3 regions of the Mucilaginibacter sp. AK015 genome follow, and region 2 is predicted to be linked to each of the others. Evidence: riboswitches for the same ligand, from Rfam matches in the RefSeq annotation. Region 2 holds a riboswitch; each other region holds the start of a gene.
What was found. A riboswitch is a leader RNA that binds a small molecule or an ion and turns the genes downstream of it on or off. The one in region 2 is predicted to bind S-adenosylmethionine.
Positions count from the first base shown of each region.

Region 1 (4,217 bases), on a different contig from region 2:
CGACCATGTGATATCCGAGTTTAAACACAGCAACATTGATTATTACATCAATTTTGGCGGTCAGCTTGATGACCTTCACTGGAGGGCATTGAAGCCGCTGCAAATGTTTAAAAAAGTAGAAGAGCAGTTAACTAAAAGATTAAGTTAGAATTCACAGCCAATTGTAACCTTTTTAACAGGTACAACTTTTTCAATCATTACATCGTTTTTATTATATTCGTACAAATAATTTCTGAAATACATGGAAACCAAAACCGATAATTTTGAATACGTTTACGATAACGTAAGTTACGTAGAAAACCCTGAAGCATCCCGCAAGTTCATTGCTAATGTATTTGTGTGGATGTTTGTTGCTTTGGGCATATCATCTGCATGCACATACCTGTTTGCTTTTATACCGCAGCTGTCAGCCATGCTGCGCGACCCGGAAACCGGGCAGAACAACATTTTAGGTATCGTTACTATGTTTGCGCCGCTAATTTTTATATTAATTTTAAGAGGTCGTTTTGAAAAAATGAGTTTAATATCAACCGTTGTAATGTTTGTAGCATTTTCGGCTGTTATGGGTATTAGCATTAGCTATATATTTTACTTATATTCTTTTGGAACTATAGCATCATCCTTCATAACAGCAGCCGTAGTGTTTGGAGTTATGGCTATCGGCGGTTATACTACTCAGCAGGACCTTACAAAATTTGGTTCTATCCTGATCATGCTGCTTATTGGCGGTATAATTGCTACGGTTCTGAATGTTTTTTTATTCCGTAGCAGTAGCTTTGATTTACTTATCAGCTACATAATGGTTGCGATATTTGTTGGCTTAACTGCCTTTAATGTACAAAGGTTAAAAAGGATTGGCGCCGGTATAGAATATGGAGACGCGGATGGCAAAAAACTGGCAATTATGGGTGCGTTAACGCTGTATATGAATTTCGTTAACTTGTTCCTGTGGTTGTTGCGCATTTTCGGCAACAGAAGATAATCGGATATCATAAATAAAAATTGAAAGCCGTTTGCTATCAGCAGGCGGCTTTTTTGGTTCAAAGGTTTTGGCTAAGCCATGAAGACCTGAGTGTTATCCGTCCCATAAATGGAACGGCAATAAACCCTGCTTAAATAGAACTTGCTTTGTCCCGCATATAGTACAAATCGCACAATTGAAATGAATCACGGCCGCTTTCGTTCGCCCCATAAATCGGGCGGCAATGAACCCGGCTTAAAATATAACTTGTTTTGCCCCTCAAACAGTACGGTTGAAAATCGAATCATGCCGTTTGCTTTATTCAACGGGTAGCGTTGCTTTGTCCCGCATACGGTACAAACGGTACAGTTTGAAAATGGAATCATTGCCGTTGGCTTTAGCCAACGGATAGCCAGACAAATCATTTTGGCTTCAGCCAAACTTCGTGTAATTTATACGCTTGCACTTTACAACATTATTACTCATATTTGTACCGCTTATGGAGAAAGACGGAGGGATTAGACCCTGCGATGTCTTAGCAACCTGTTACTTAACAAGGTGCTACATTCTACTCCGGTTAAAAGAATAACCGGGGACAGATAAGTGAAAGTCAATTTAACACCCGACTTTTCGAGTAAGCTGGAATAGATATGAGATTTTAGACGTGAGATATGAGATAGCCTTAGCTATGCTTTTTTTCTCAAATCTCAAATTCTCCTGTCTCACATCTCAACAAATGGATATTAGAAGAGAGTTACAAAAGCGCATTCTGGTTATTGACGGAGCTATGGGTACCATGATACAGCGGTACGAGCTCACCGAGCAGGATTTTCGCGGGGAGCGTTTTCGCGACCACCCATCCGATCTGAAAGGCAATAACGACCTGCTGAACATCACCCGGCCGGATGTGATCAAAGCTATCCATGCCGAGTACCTGGAGGCGGGTGCAGACATCATCGAAACAAATACTTTTAGCACACAACGCATATCGCTGGCCGATTATCACCTCGAGGAACTTGATTATGAACTGAGTTACGAGGGTGCCCGCATTGCGCGTGAAGTAGCCAACGAATACACCAAACGCGACCTTTCAAAACCGCGCTTTGTAGCCGGAGCCGTAGGTCCCACAAACCGTACCGCATCGCTGTCGCCGGATGTGAACGACCCGGGTTACCGCGCCGTTACCTTTGACGACCTGGCCGAGGCTTATTACGCCCAGGTACGGGGTTTGGTTGATGGCGGCTCGGACCTGTTACTGGTTGAAACCATATTTGATACCCTGAACGCCAAGGCAGCACTGTTCGCCATCGACAGGTATAAAAGTGAATGCAAGGCAGCCGGTAAAGATTACCCTGCCTTTAGGGAAACCGGCGGCATCATGATATCGGGTACCATTACAGACGCATCAGGCCGTACCTTATCAGGGCAAACGGTAGAGGCATTTTGGAACTCTATCAGTCACGCCCACCTCTTATCGGTAGGGTTAAACTGTGCTTTGGGCGCCCGCGAGATGCGGCCCCACTTAGAGGAGCTGTCTGAAAAGGCGGGTGTGTTCATCTCCGCCTACCCCAACGCGGGCCTGCCAAACGAATTTGGCGCTTATGACGAGACCCCGCACGAAACCGCTCACCAGGTTGATGATTTTATGAAGGCAGGCCTGGTAAATATAGTAGGCGGCTGCTGTGGCACCACGCCCGAGCATATTAAATGTATTGCCGATAAGGCCGCTAAATATCCGCCAAGGCAGATACCCGAAATTAAGCCCTACCTGCGCCTAAGCGGGCTGGAAGCCGTTACCCTTACGCCCGAAACAAACTTTGTAAATATTGGCGAGCGTACCAATATTACCGGGTCGCCAAAATTTTCTAAACTTATCCTTGCCGAAGATTATGAGGCCGCCCTGAGCGTTGCCCTGCAGCAGGTAGAAGGCGGCGCACAGGTGATCGATATCAACATGGACGAGGGGATGATCGACTCGGAAGCTGTGATGGTAAAATTCCTGAACCTGGTTGCCAGTGAACCGGATATTGCCAAACTGCCCATCATGATCGATTCCTCCAAATGGTCGGTTATCGAGGCCGGGCTTAAATGCCTGCAGGGCAAAGGTATCGTCAACTCTATCTCGCTGAAAGAAGGCGAAGAGAAATTTAAAGAATATGCCCGCAAAATATTAAGCTACGGCGCTGCCACAGTAGTAATGGCCTTTGATGAAACGGGGCAGGCCGATTCGCTGGAACGCCGTAAAGAGATTTGCGAACGCAGTTACCGTATTCTGGTTGATGAGGTTGGTTTTCCACCCCAGGATATCATCTTCGATCCCAATATTTTAACCGTAGCAACCGGGCTGGAAGAGCATAACAACTATGCAGTAGATTTTATTGAGGCTACCCGCTGGATAAAACAAAACCTGCCGCTGGCCAAGGTTAGCGGTGGGGTAAGTAACATATCGTTCTCGTTCCGGGGCAATAACGTGGTACGCGAAGCAATGCACTCGGCGTTCCTGTACCATGCCATAAAAGCCGGGCTGGATATGGGTATCGTAAACGCCGGGATGCTGGAAGTTTACGAGGAGATACCAAAAGACCTGCTTGAGCTTGTGGAAGACGTTTTACTAAACCGCCGCGAAGATGCCACCGAGCGTTTGGTTGAGTTTGCCGATACCATTAAAAGCAAAGGTAAAGAAGTGGTGCGCGACGAAGAATGGCGCAAGGGGACGGTAGAACAGCGCCTGTCGCACGCGCTGGTAAAAGGCATTATCGAGTACCTGGATGATGATGTAGAAGAAGCGCGCCAGAAATTTGCCAAGCCCTTAGAGGTTATTGAAGGCCCGCTGATGGATGGCATGAACGTAGTAGGCGACCTGTTTGGCGCCGGTAAAATGTTTTTGCCGCAGGTGGTAAAATCGGCCCGGGTAATGAAAAAGGCGGTGGCATATTTACTCCCCTTTATCGAACAGGAGAAACAACGCGTTATTGATGCCGGTGAGGATAGCAGCGGCAGTCGTGCTAATGCTGGCAAGGTATTAATGGCCACCGTAAAAGGCGATGTGCACGATATTGGTAAAAATATAGTAGGCGTGGTATTGGCCTGTAACAACTTCGAGGTGATAGATCTTGGGGTAATGGTACCGGCGCAAAAGATAATTGAAGAAGCAAGAAAACACGAGGTGGATATCATCGGCCTTAGCGGTTTAATTACCCCGTCGCTCGACGAGATGGTGCATTTTGCCAAAGAAATGGAGCGCGAAGGTTTTACC
Region 1 is NZ_JACHCV010000004.1:120,633-124,849, reverse strand. Features, by position in the region: gene HDC91_RS15465 (hypothetical protein) at 1-148, shown strand, start outside; gene HDC91_RS15460 (Bax inhibitor-1/YccA family protein) at 242-982, shown strand; SAM riboswitch class I at 1,456-1,567, shown strand; gene metH (methionine synthase) at 1,698-4,217, shown strand, end outside.
Region 1: it holds a riboswitch for S-adenosylmethionine, as region 2 does, so the genes downstream of both, metH (methionine synthase) here and HDC91_RS09645 (peroxiredoxin) in region 2, are expected to answer to the same signal.

Region 2 (4,217 bases):
ACAACCCCGGCGAAACCGCCATGTTGCAGGCTTACGTAACTGACGTTATGACTGCCTTTAAGCACGACAAGCGCATACTGCTGTGGGACCTGTATAACGAGCCGGGCAATTCCGGTAAAAAGGATGCCTCGCTTGCATTGCTTAACAAAGTATTTACCTGGGCACGGGCGGTAAACCCCGATCAGCCTGTATCCGCTGGTTTATGGGATTGGAGTTTTGAAAAATTGAATGCCTACCAGGCCCTTAACTCGGATATTATTACTTACCACGATTATACCGACGAAGCCTCACACCTAAAAACTATACAACTATTAAAAAGCCACGGCAAACCGCTTATCTGTACCGAATATATGGCCCGCACCCGCGGAAGCAAATTTGCCAATGTAATGCCTATGCTCAAAAAAGAGAACGTGGGCGCACTTAATTGGGGTTTTGTAATGGGTAAAACCAATACCATTTACGCCTGGGATAACCCAATTCCTGATGGCAGTGAACCTAAAGAGTGGTTCCACGATATATTCCGGAAGGATGGCACACCTTACAGGGCCGAAGAAGTGGAGCTGATAAAAAAACTAAACGGAAAGTAGAACAGCAATACGCCCGGTATGTTGCAGGCATTTTTATAGCTTTGCGGCCATGAAGGCGAGCTTTAAATTATTCGATTTTACACAAAAGGTTAACTATAAAACCGAAATACTGGCCGGCCTTACTGTTGCCATGACCATGATGCCCGAATCATTGTCGTTCGCCATACTGGCGGGCTTCCCGCCATTGGTAGGTTTGTATGCCGCTTTTATAATGGGGCTTGTTACCGCTATATTCGGCGGAAGGCCGGGGCTCGTTTCGGGCGGGGCAGGGGCCACGGTTGTAGTGCTGATAGCATTAATGAAGGCCAACGGGATAGAATATGTATTTGCCGCAGTGGCATTAGCAGGCATTATCCAGATCGCTATTGGGGTGTTTAAACTGGCAAAGCTTATCCGGCTGGTGCCGCAACCTGTTATGTATGGTTTTGTAAACGGCCTGGCGGTGATCATTTTTATGGCGCAGCTACAACAATTTAAAACGGTGGTTAACGGGCAGCCGGCCTGGCTTAGCGGCGCTCCATTGTTAATTATGGGCGGCCTTGTGGCGTTAACCATAGCTATTGTGGTGCTTTTCCCAAAAATTACCAGGGCGGTACCATCGTCGCTGGTGGCAATTATTGTTGTATTTGTTTTGGTGCTGGGTTTTGGTATCCACACAAAAACAGTAAGCGATATTGCATCTGTCAGCGGTGGCTTCCCGCCTTTTCATATTCCTGCCATACCTTTAAGCCTGCACACACTCAACATTATTTTCCCTTATGCTTTAATTATGGCGGCTGTAGGCTTAACAGAGGGCCTGCTTACCTTAAACCTGGTTGATGAAATGACCGCAACAAGGGGCAACGGCAACCGCGAATGTATAGCCCAGGGAAGCGCCAATATTTTAAATGGTTTCTTTTTTGGGATGGGCGGCTGCCCCATGATAGCGCAAACCCTGGTAAACTTATCAGCAGGCGCCAGGGCAAGGTTATCGGGTATAATAGCATCGCTAACTATTTTATTGATTATACTTTTTGGGGCGCCTGTTATAGGCAAACTGCCAATGGCCGCCCTTACCGGTGTGATGATCATGGTGGCATTTGGTACTTTTGAATGGATAAGCTTCAGGATATTTAATAAAATGCCCAAACAGGATGTATTTGTGGGGATATTAGTTGCTGTTATAACTATACTGCTGCACAACCTTGCATTGGCTGTGTTGATAGGCGTTATTATATCGGCCCTGGTATTTGCCTGGGAAAGTGCAAAACGCATCCGCGCCCGTAAATATGTAGACGGTAATGGCGCCAAACATTACGAAATTTACGGCCCGTTATTTTTTGGATCGGTAACGGCGTTTTCTGAAAAGTTTGACATCTCCGGCGATCCTGACGAAGTGATTATAGACTTTAAAGACAGTCGCGTTGCCGATATGTCGGGTATCCAAGCCCTTAACAAATTAACAGAGCGATATCGTAAGGCAGGCAAAAAACTCCATTTAAAGCATCTGAGTAAAGATTGCATCGCTTTGCTAAAAAATGCCGCTGATGTTATTGATGTAAATATTATGGAAGACCCGCATTACTGGGTAGCAACAGAAAAGAGTTATAATATATAGATTATCTTCCTGAAATTTAGCTGTTTAAAACAGATGTTAAAAATAAATTATAAAGTCTATAGGAATTATAGAATTTATAATTACTTTTGTAATGTAATCGTTCTTTAAATATATACTTATCCAGAAAGACAGAGGGAAAGGCCCTATGATGTCTTAGCAACCTGTACAGCTTTTAGCTTGTGTAAGGTGCTAATTCCTGCTTCGCCGCATAGCGTCGGAGACAGATAAGCTGATTTAAAAGACCACCATGTTTTGCATCCAAAACATGCTCTTGCATCTGCCGGCATCCCTTCAAATTTCCTGTATAAGTTTTGTAACTATTAGCATAGCATTAATGGCTGTATATTTTTATATCAACTTAAAATTTAAAAAGACATGAGTTTACGAATTGGCGACGACGCCCCAAATTTTAAAGCACAAACATCACAAGGAGAAATAGATTTTTACGAATACCTGGGCGATAGCTGGGGTGTGCTTTTCTCGCACCCGGCTGATTATACCCCCGTTTGCACCACTGAACTGGGCAAAACCGCAGCGCTCAAAGACGAGTTTGCAAAGCGTAATGTAAAAGTAGTAGCCTTAAGCACCGATAATGTAGAATCGCACAAGGGGTGGATAAAAGACATCAATGAGACCCAGGATGTTGAAGTTACGTTCCCGATCATAGGCGATGAAACCCGCGAGATATCGCAAGCTTACGACATGATACATCCTAATGCTTCGCTAACAGCAACCGTGCGCTCGTTATTTATTATCGGCCCCGATAAAAAGATAAAACTGATCATCAGCTACCCGGCATCAACCGGCAGAAATTTCCAGGAGATATTGAGGGTGATAGATAGCCTGCAGTTAACCGCTTACCACAGCGTTGCTACCCCTGCCGATTGGAAAGACGGCGAAGATGTTGTGGTGCTTCCATCAATCAAAACAGAAGATATCCCGGCTAAATTCCCTAAAGGGTTTAAAGAGGTAAAACCGTATTTGCGTACAACGCCCCAGCCCAATAAATAACTGGCTGAAAGATAAAGTCGCGTGGCCGAGAGGATAGGTGTGGGTCTGCAAAACCTTTAACGGTAGTTCGAATCTACCCGCGACGTCTGAAACTATACTGACTGACTATAATGACGGGGCGGTGGGCTGAGGAGTCCATCGCCTTTTTTGGTTACTGCCCGGTCATCGCCAGGCTTGGCCACTCTCTAATTTTTCACCCTCTTTGCGTAGCAGAAAGGGCCACGCACGAAGTGTCGCTTGGTGAGTAAACTAACACACTACATAAAAAATTCCCCCATTTCATTGTATCTTTACGTATGAACACTACCACTCACCCCTGGCCAAAACTCGATTATCATTACCTGAAGGACACCCTTGCCACGGTACACATGTGGACACAAATGATAGGCAAGGTGCGCCTCAAAAAAATGCCGTGGATAAACCACTCGTGGCAGGTTACGCTGTATGTAAGCGCTACAGGCTTAACAACAGGCAGCATACCCTACGGCGGCGGGGTGTTCCAGATAGACCTTGATTTTATAAAGCATCAACTGCATATCACCACCAGTACGGGCGAAAATATCTCATCGGCATTAGGCGCCGAAACCATAGCCGCTTTCTACAACGAGTTATGGCTAACCTGAGGTTGGCGGGTATTGAAGTGGAAATTTATGCCGCGCCTAATGAGGTTGACCCGGCCATACCCTTCGCCGAAAACCAAAAGCCATGTACTTACGACAGCGATGTGATGCACAACCTGTGGCAGGCGCTCATCAGGATACACAATGTTTTTACTGATTTCAGGGCAGGCTTTTTGGGCAAATGCAGCCCGGTACATTTCTTTTGGGGCGCGTTCGACCTGGCAGTTACCCGTTTCAGCGGCCGGCCGGCGCCCAAACACCCCGGCGGCGCGCCCAACATGCCCGATGATGTAATGCAGGAAGCATACTCGCACGAGGTTAGCTCATGCGGGTTTTGGCCGGGCAGCGAGGCGTTTCCGCAGCCGGCGTTCTACGCCTATTGTTACCCAACTCCTGAAGATT
Region 2 is NZ_JACHCV010000002.1:111,629-115,845, reverse strand. Features, by position in the region: gene HDC91_RS09655 (glycoside hydrolase family 2 TIM barrel-domain containing protein) at 1-587, shown strand, start outside; gene HDC91_RS09650 (SulP family inorganic anion transporter) at 637-2,184, shown strand; SAM riboswitch class I at 2,298-2,415, shown strand; gene HDC91_RS09645 (peroxiredoxin) at 2,560-3,195, shown strand; tRNA gene HDC91_RS09640 (tRNA-Cys) at 3,211-3,281, shown strand; partial or broken gene HDC91_RS09635 (DUF5996 family protein) at 3,492-4,217, shown strand, end outside.

Region 3 (4,217 bases), on a different contig from region 2:
TCAGATTTGATACCGATAATCAGCGTGCGTGCCTTGATCAGGCTAAGCGCTTTATCTATGCCATGCCTGCCACGGCCAACATTGTGCGAGTCCATCGCTTTTGACAGGTACCAGTAGCTGTAAGCATTAAAGCGGTTCACCAGCTTTTGCCCCTGGTAGTTCTGATAGGTTGATGCTTTAAAATTATCGGTAACGGTATCGCTATCTTCCTGTTGAGTGATAGCATAGGTTTTATAGCTGCGATAGGATAGTAGTGCAATGCTTCGCGCGGCCTTTAACCCTTTACTGCCGCCGTCAGGCGATCCGGCGTAAAAGGTACGATCGGCACTAATGGCCAGGCGTTGCGACTCGTTAAAGGCAATACCCCAGGGTGAGTGGAGTGCATTGGTTGCTATCAGTATCAGGTTTTTAATACGTTCGGGCTCAATTATGCTCCACTCGATAGCCTGCTGGCCGCCTAATGATCCGCCCAATAGTATTTCGATATGCTCAATTTCCAGATGGTCTGCAAGTATCTTATGCGCCTTAACAATGTCCCTGATCGTAAACTCCGGGAATGCCAGGTAATAAGGCTGCCCTGTAGCGGGGTTAATACTTAACGGATTAACGGTGCCATAAGGCGATCCCAAAACATTGGCGCAAACAATAAAATGATCCTCGGGATTAAAGTGGTCATTGGGGCCGAAAAGGCCTTTCCACCAGTCAAAAACATCGGAATTTGCAGTGAGGGCATGGCATACCCACACTACATTATCCCGGTTTTTATTGAGGTTTCCATAGGTATTAAAGCCGATCTCAAGTCCCTGTAGCTTCTGGCCGGATTCCAGTTCAAACGTTCCGGTATAGGTAAAACTTTGTGTGCTCATTTGTTACTTTCGTTATTTCGGGAGCAGTTGCCTGAACAACCGCTCCCTGATAACATCACTTAAAAAACTAAAAAAAACTAAAAAATTCTTGAAAAAATTAAACTAATTCCGGTTGTTGTACTTTGGCAAATGCCTGTTCAAAATCAGCCTTGATATCATCTATATGTTCAATGCCAACTGCTACCCGCAACTGCGCAGGAGTTACCCCTGCCGACACTTGTTCCGCGTCGCTAAGCTGCTGGTGCGTGGTTGCCGATGGCTGAATGATCAATGTTTTAGCATCGCCCATATTGGCCAGGTGGCTCACCAGCTTTAAATTATCTATCACCTGGTTAGCTGCTTCCTTACCGCCCTTTATTTCGAAAGTAAGCACCGCGCCAAAACCATTTTTCAGGTATTTTTTTGCAAGGATATGATAGGGAGAGGACTCCAGCCCCGGATAATTAACAGATGCCACCTGCGGGTGCTGCTCCAGCCATTTGGCCAGTTCAAGGGCGTTATCAACATGGCGCTGTACACGCAGCGACAAGGTTTCTAAGCCCTGTATATTAAGCCACGAGTTAAACGGCGACTGCGCAGGCCCAAAATCTCTCAGACCTTCCACACGGGCGCGGATAATGAAATTGATATTGCCAAACGGGCCGTTAATGCCAAATACATCGTTAAAAATTAACCCGTGATAACCCTCGCTTGGCTCGGTAAACTGCGGGAATTTGCCGTTGCCCCAGTTATATGTGCCGCCATCTATAATAGCGCCGCCAATACTGGTACCATGGCCGTTTATCCACTTGGTGGTAGATTCTACAACCACATGCGCGCCATGCTGCAACGGGCGAAACAGGTATCCGCCGGCGGCGAAAGTGTTATCTACTATCAGCGGCAGATCGTGCTTTTTGGCTAAGGCCGCCAGCTTTTCAAAATCGGGAATGCTGAAACCGGGGTTTCCAATAGTTTCGGTATAGATGGCTTTAGTTTTACCATCGATATGTTTTTCAATATTTTCGGCGGTATCGTCCTGGGCAAACCGCACCTCGATACCCAGGCGCTTAAACGCCACCTTAAACTGGTTGTAAGTACCTCCATACAAGAAAGGAGAGGTGACAAAGTTATCGCCAGCCTGCAGGATATTATTCAGTGCGATAAACTGAGCCGCCTGGCCCGATGCTGTTGCCAAAGCTGCGATGCCGCCCTCAAGGGCTGCAATGCGCTTTTCAAAAACATCGGTAGTAGGGTTCATGATACGGGTATAGATATTACCGAACTCTTTTAGCGCGAACAGGTTTGCGCCGTGCTCGGCATTATTGAAAACGTATGAAGCAGTTTGATATAAGGGTACCGCGCGCGAGCCTGTTACAGCATCAACTTCCTGACCGGCGTGCAGTTGCAGTGTTTCGAATTTTAAATTAGACATGTTCTGTAGATTTAAGGGATATTGATGAAATATTACAATTATGACAGGATAAAGCTATCCTAAGCGGGCATCACGTGTTTTTTCGGGAAACAGAAAAAGGGAACGTGTACTGCATCAACAGCAGCAGCAACACATACAAATACAGCCTGCAGAAAGGTTGTATACAGAAGAAACACCCGTTTGGGTTTGCGATGTGTTTTGTTGTGCTAAATAAATCAGACTATTCATGACTATTAATTTATATCCCCCGGGTAACATATTTTCCGGGACAGGAATTGGCACCTTCTACACCTTGTAGGGTTGCCAGCGGTTCATCGAGCCTGATCTCTCGCCGCTTCTTTATAAATCAAAATCCGTGTGAGGGAAAATTGATCGATTGGTATCGCTACCAAATAATGTTTCAAATATAGGTCAATAAGGATTTAAGTTCCAAATTAAATTTTAATTTAATTGTCATTTGTCAATAAGACGGCGTTCTTTAGGAACCAAGATAATGGCCTGAATTTTAAATTTATGCCATTGCCTGTTCCAGATCCTCTATCAGGTCATCAATATGCTCTAACCCAACCGATACCCTTAACAGGTTAAAAGGAGTTTTGGTATCAGGGCCTTCAACAGATGCACGATGTTCTATCAGGCTTTCAACGCCACCAAGGCTGGTGGCCTGGGTAAAGATCTTTAGCGCGTTCACCACTTTTTTTGCTTTGTCTTCGCCTCCTTTAAGGGTGAATGACATCATGGCACCGGGATAACTCATCTGCGCTTTTACAATATCATACTGCGGGTGCGATGGCAAACCGGGATACATCACGCTTTCAACGGCGGGGTGTTTCTCTAAAAATTCCGCTAAAAGCAAGGCATTATGCACATGCCCCTTTACACGGTAAGGCAGGGTTTTGATGCTGCGTACCAGGTAGTAACAGTCCATAGGCGAGGGTACCGCGCCGCCCATAGTTTGTACATTTTGGATCTTTTCCCACCAGTGGTTTTTCTGAGCAGTAATAAGCGCCCCGCCCATTAAATCGCTGTGACCGCCAAAATACTTAGTGGAAGAGTGCATCACCAGGTCGGCACCCAATGCGAGCGGCTGCTGGCACAGTGGGGTGGCAAAGGTATTATCGCAAACCACCTTAATATTATGCCCGCGTGCAATAGCAACTACCTTTTTGATGTCAGTAATTTTCAGCAGCGGATTAGACGGCGTTTCTATCCATATTACACCGGTATTGGGTTTAATATGGGCGTTTAACGCATCCTCGTCATTCACATCAATAAAATCAAAATCCAAAATGCCCTCAAACAACGTTTTAAGCTGGTTGCGCAGTCCGTGATACATATCGTCGGGGCAAATGATGTGTGTGCCCGGCTCAAGCGATTGAAATACCGACATACCCGCCGCATTACCTGATGAAAATGCCGCCGCTTCAGCGCCGCCTTCTAACTGTGCCAATACATTTTCTAACGATGCACGGTTAGGGTTTGCCGAACGGCTGTATTGATAACCCGATGAAAATCCGCCATCTTCATCACGCTCAAACGTGGTCGACATTACGATTGGTTGTACAACAGCTTTGGATGAGGCATCGGTGTGGTTACCGGCGTGGATGGCGATAGTTTCTATTTTCATAACAGGGAATAATGTCGCCAAATTAACCAAGAAAATTCAGTTATCAATAGCGGCCGATGCAAAATGGTTCTACATTTTCCTACTGTAACATCATTGTCATACTTGCGTGTTTAAACACGTTCCAAATTAGTAGGTACGTTTTAAAACTAATGCAAATTGCTACATTTGCTCAAATATTTTTCTAAATGGAAGTATCAGAAAACTTCAGGGTATTGCTGGATAACCCCCAACTTTTACCCGAGCTTAAGAACATTGCCGAGAAGGTACTTCATAACCAGCGCATCACTTTTGATGAAGGCGTTTTGCTTTACGA
Region 3 is NZ_JACHCV010000001.1:586,919-591,135, reverse strand. Features, by position in the region: gene metX (homoserine O-acetyltransferase) at 1-866, opposite strand, end outside; gene HDC91_RS02505 (O-acetylhomoserine aminocarboxypropyltransferase/cysteine synthase family protein) at 964-2,277, opposite strand; SAM riboswitch class I at 2,513-2,625, opposite strand; gene HDC91_RS02500 (PLP-dependent aspartate aminotransferase family protein) at 2,789-3,904, opposite strand; gene mqnE (aminofutalosine synthase MqnE) at 4,090-4,217, shown strand, end outside.
Region 3: it holds a riboswitch for S-adenosylmethionine, as region 2 does, so the genes downstream of both, HDC91_RS02505 (O-acetylhomoserine aminocarboxypropyltransferase/cysteine synthase family protein) here and HDC91_RS09645 (peroxiredoxin) in region 2, are expected to answer to the same signal.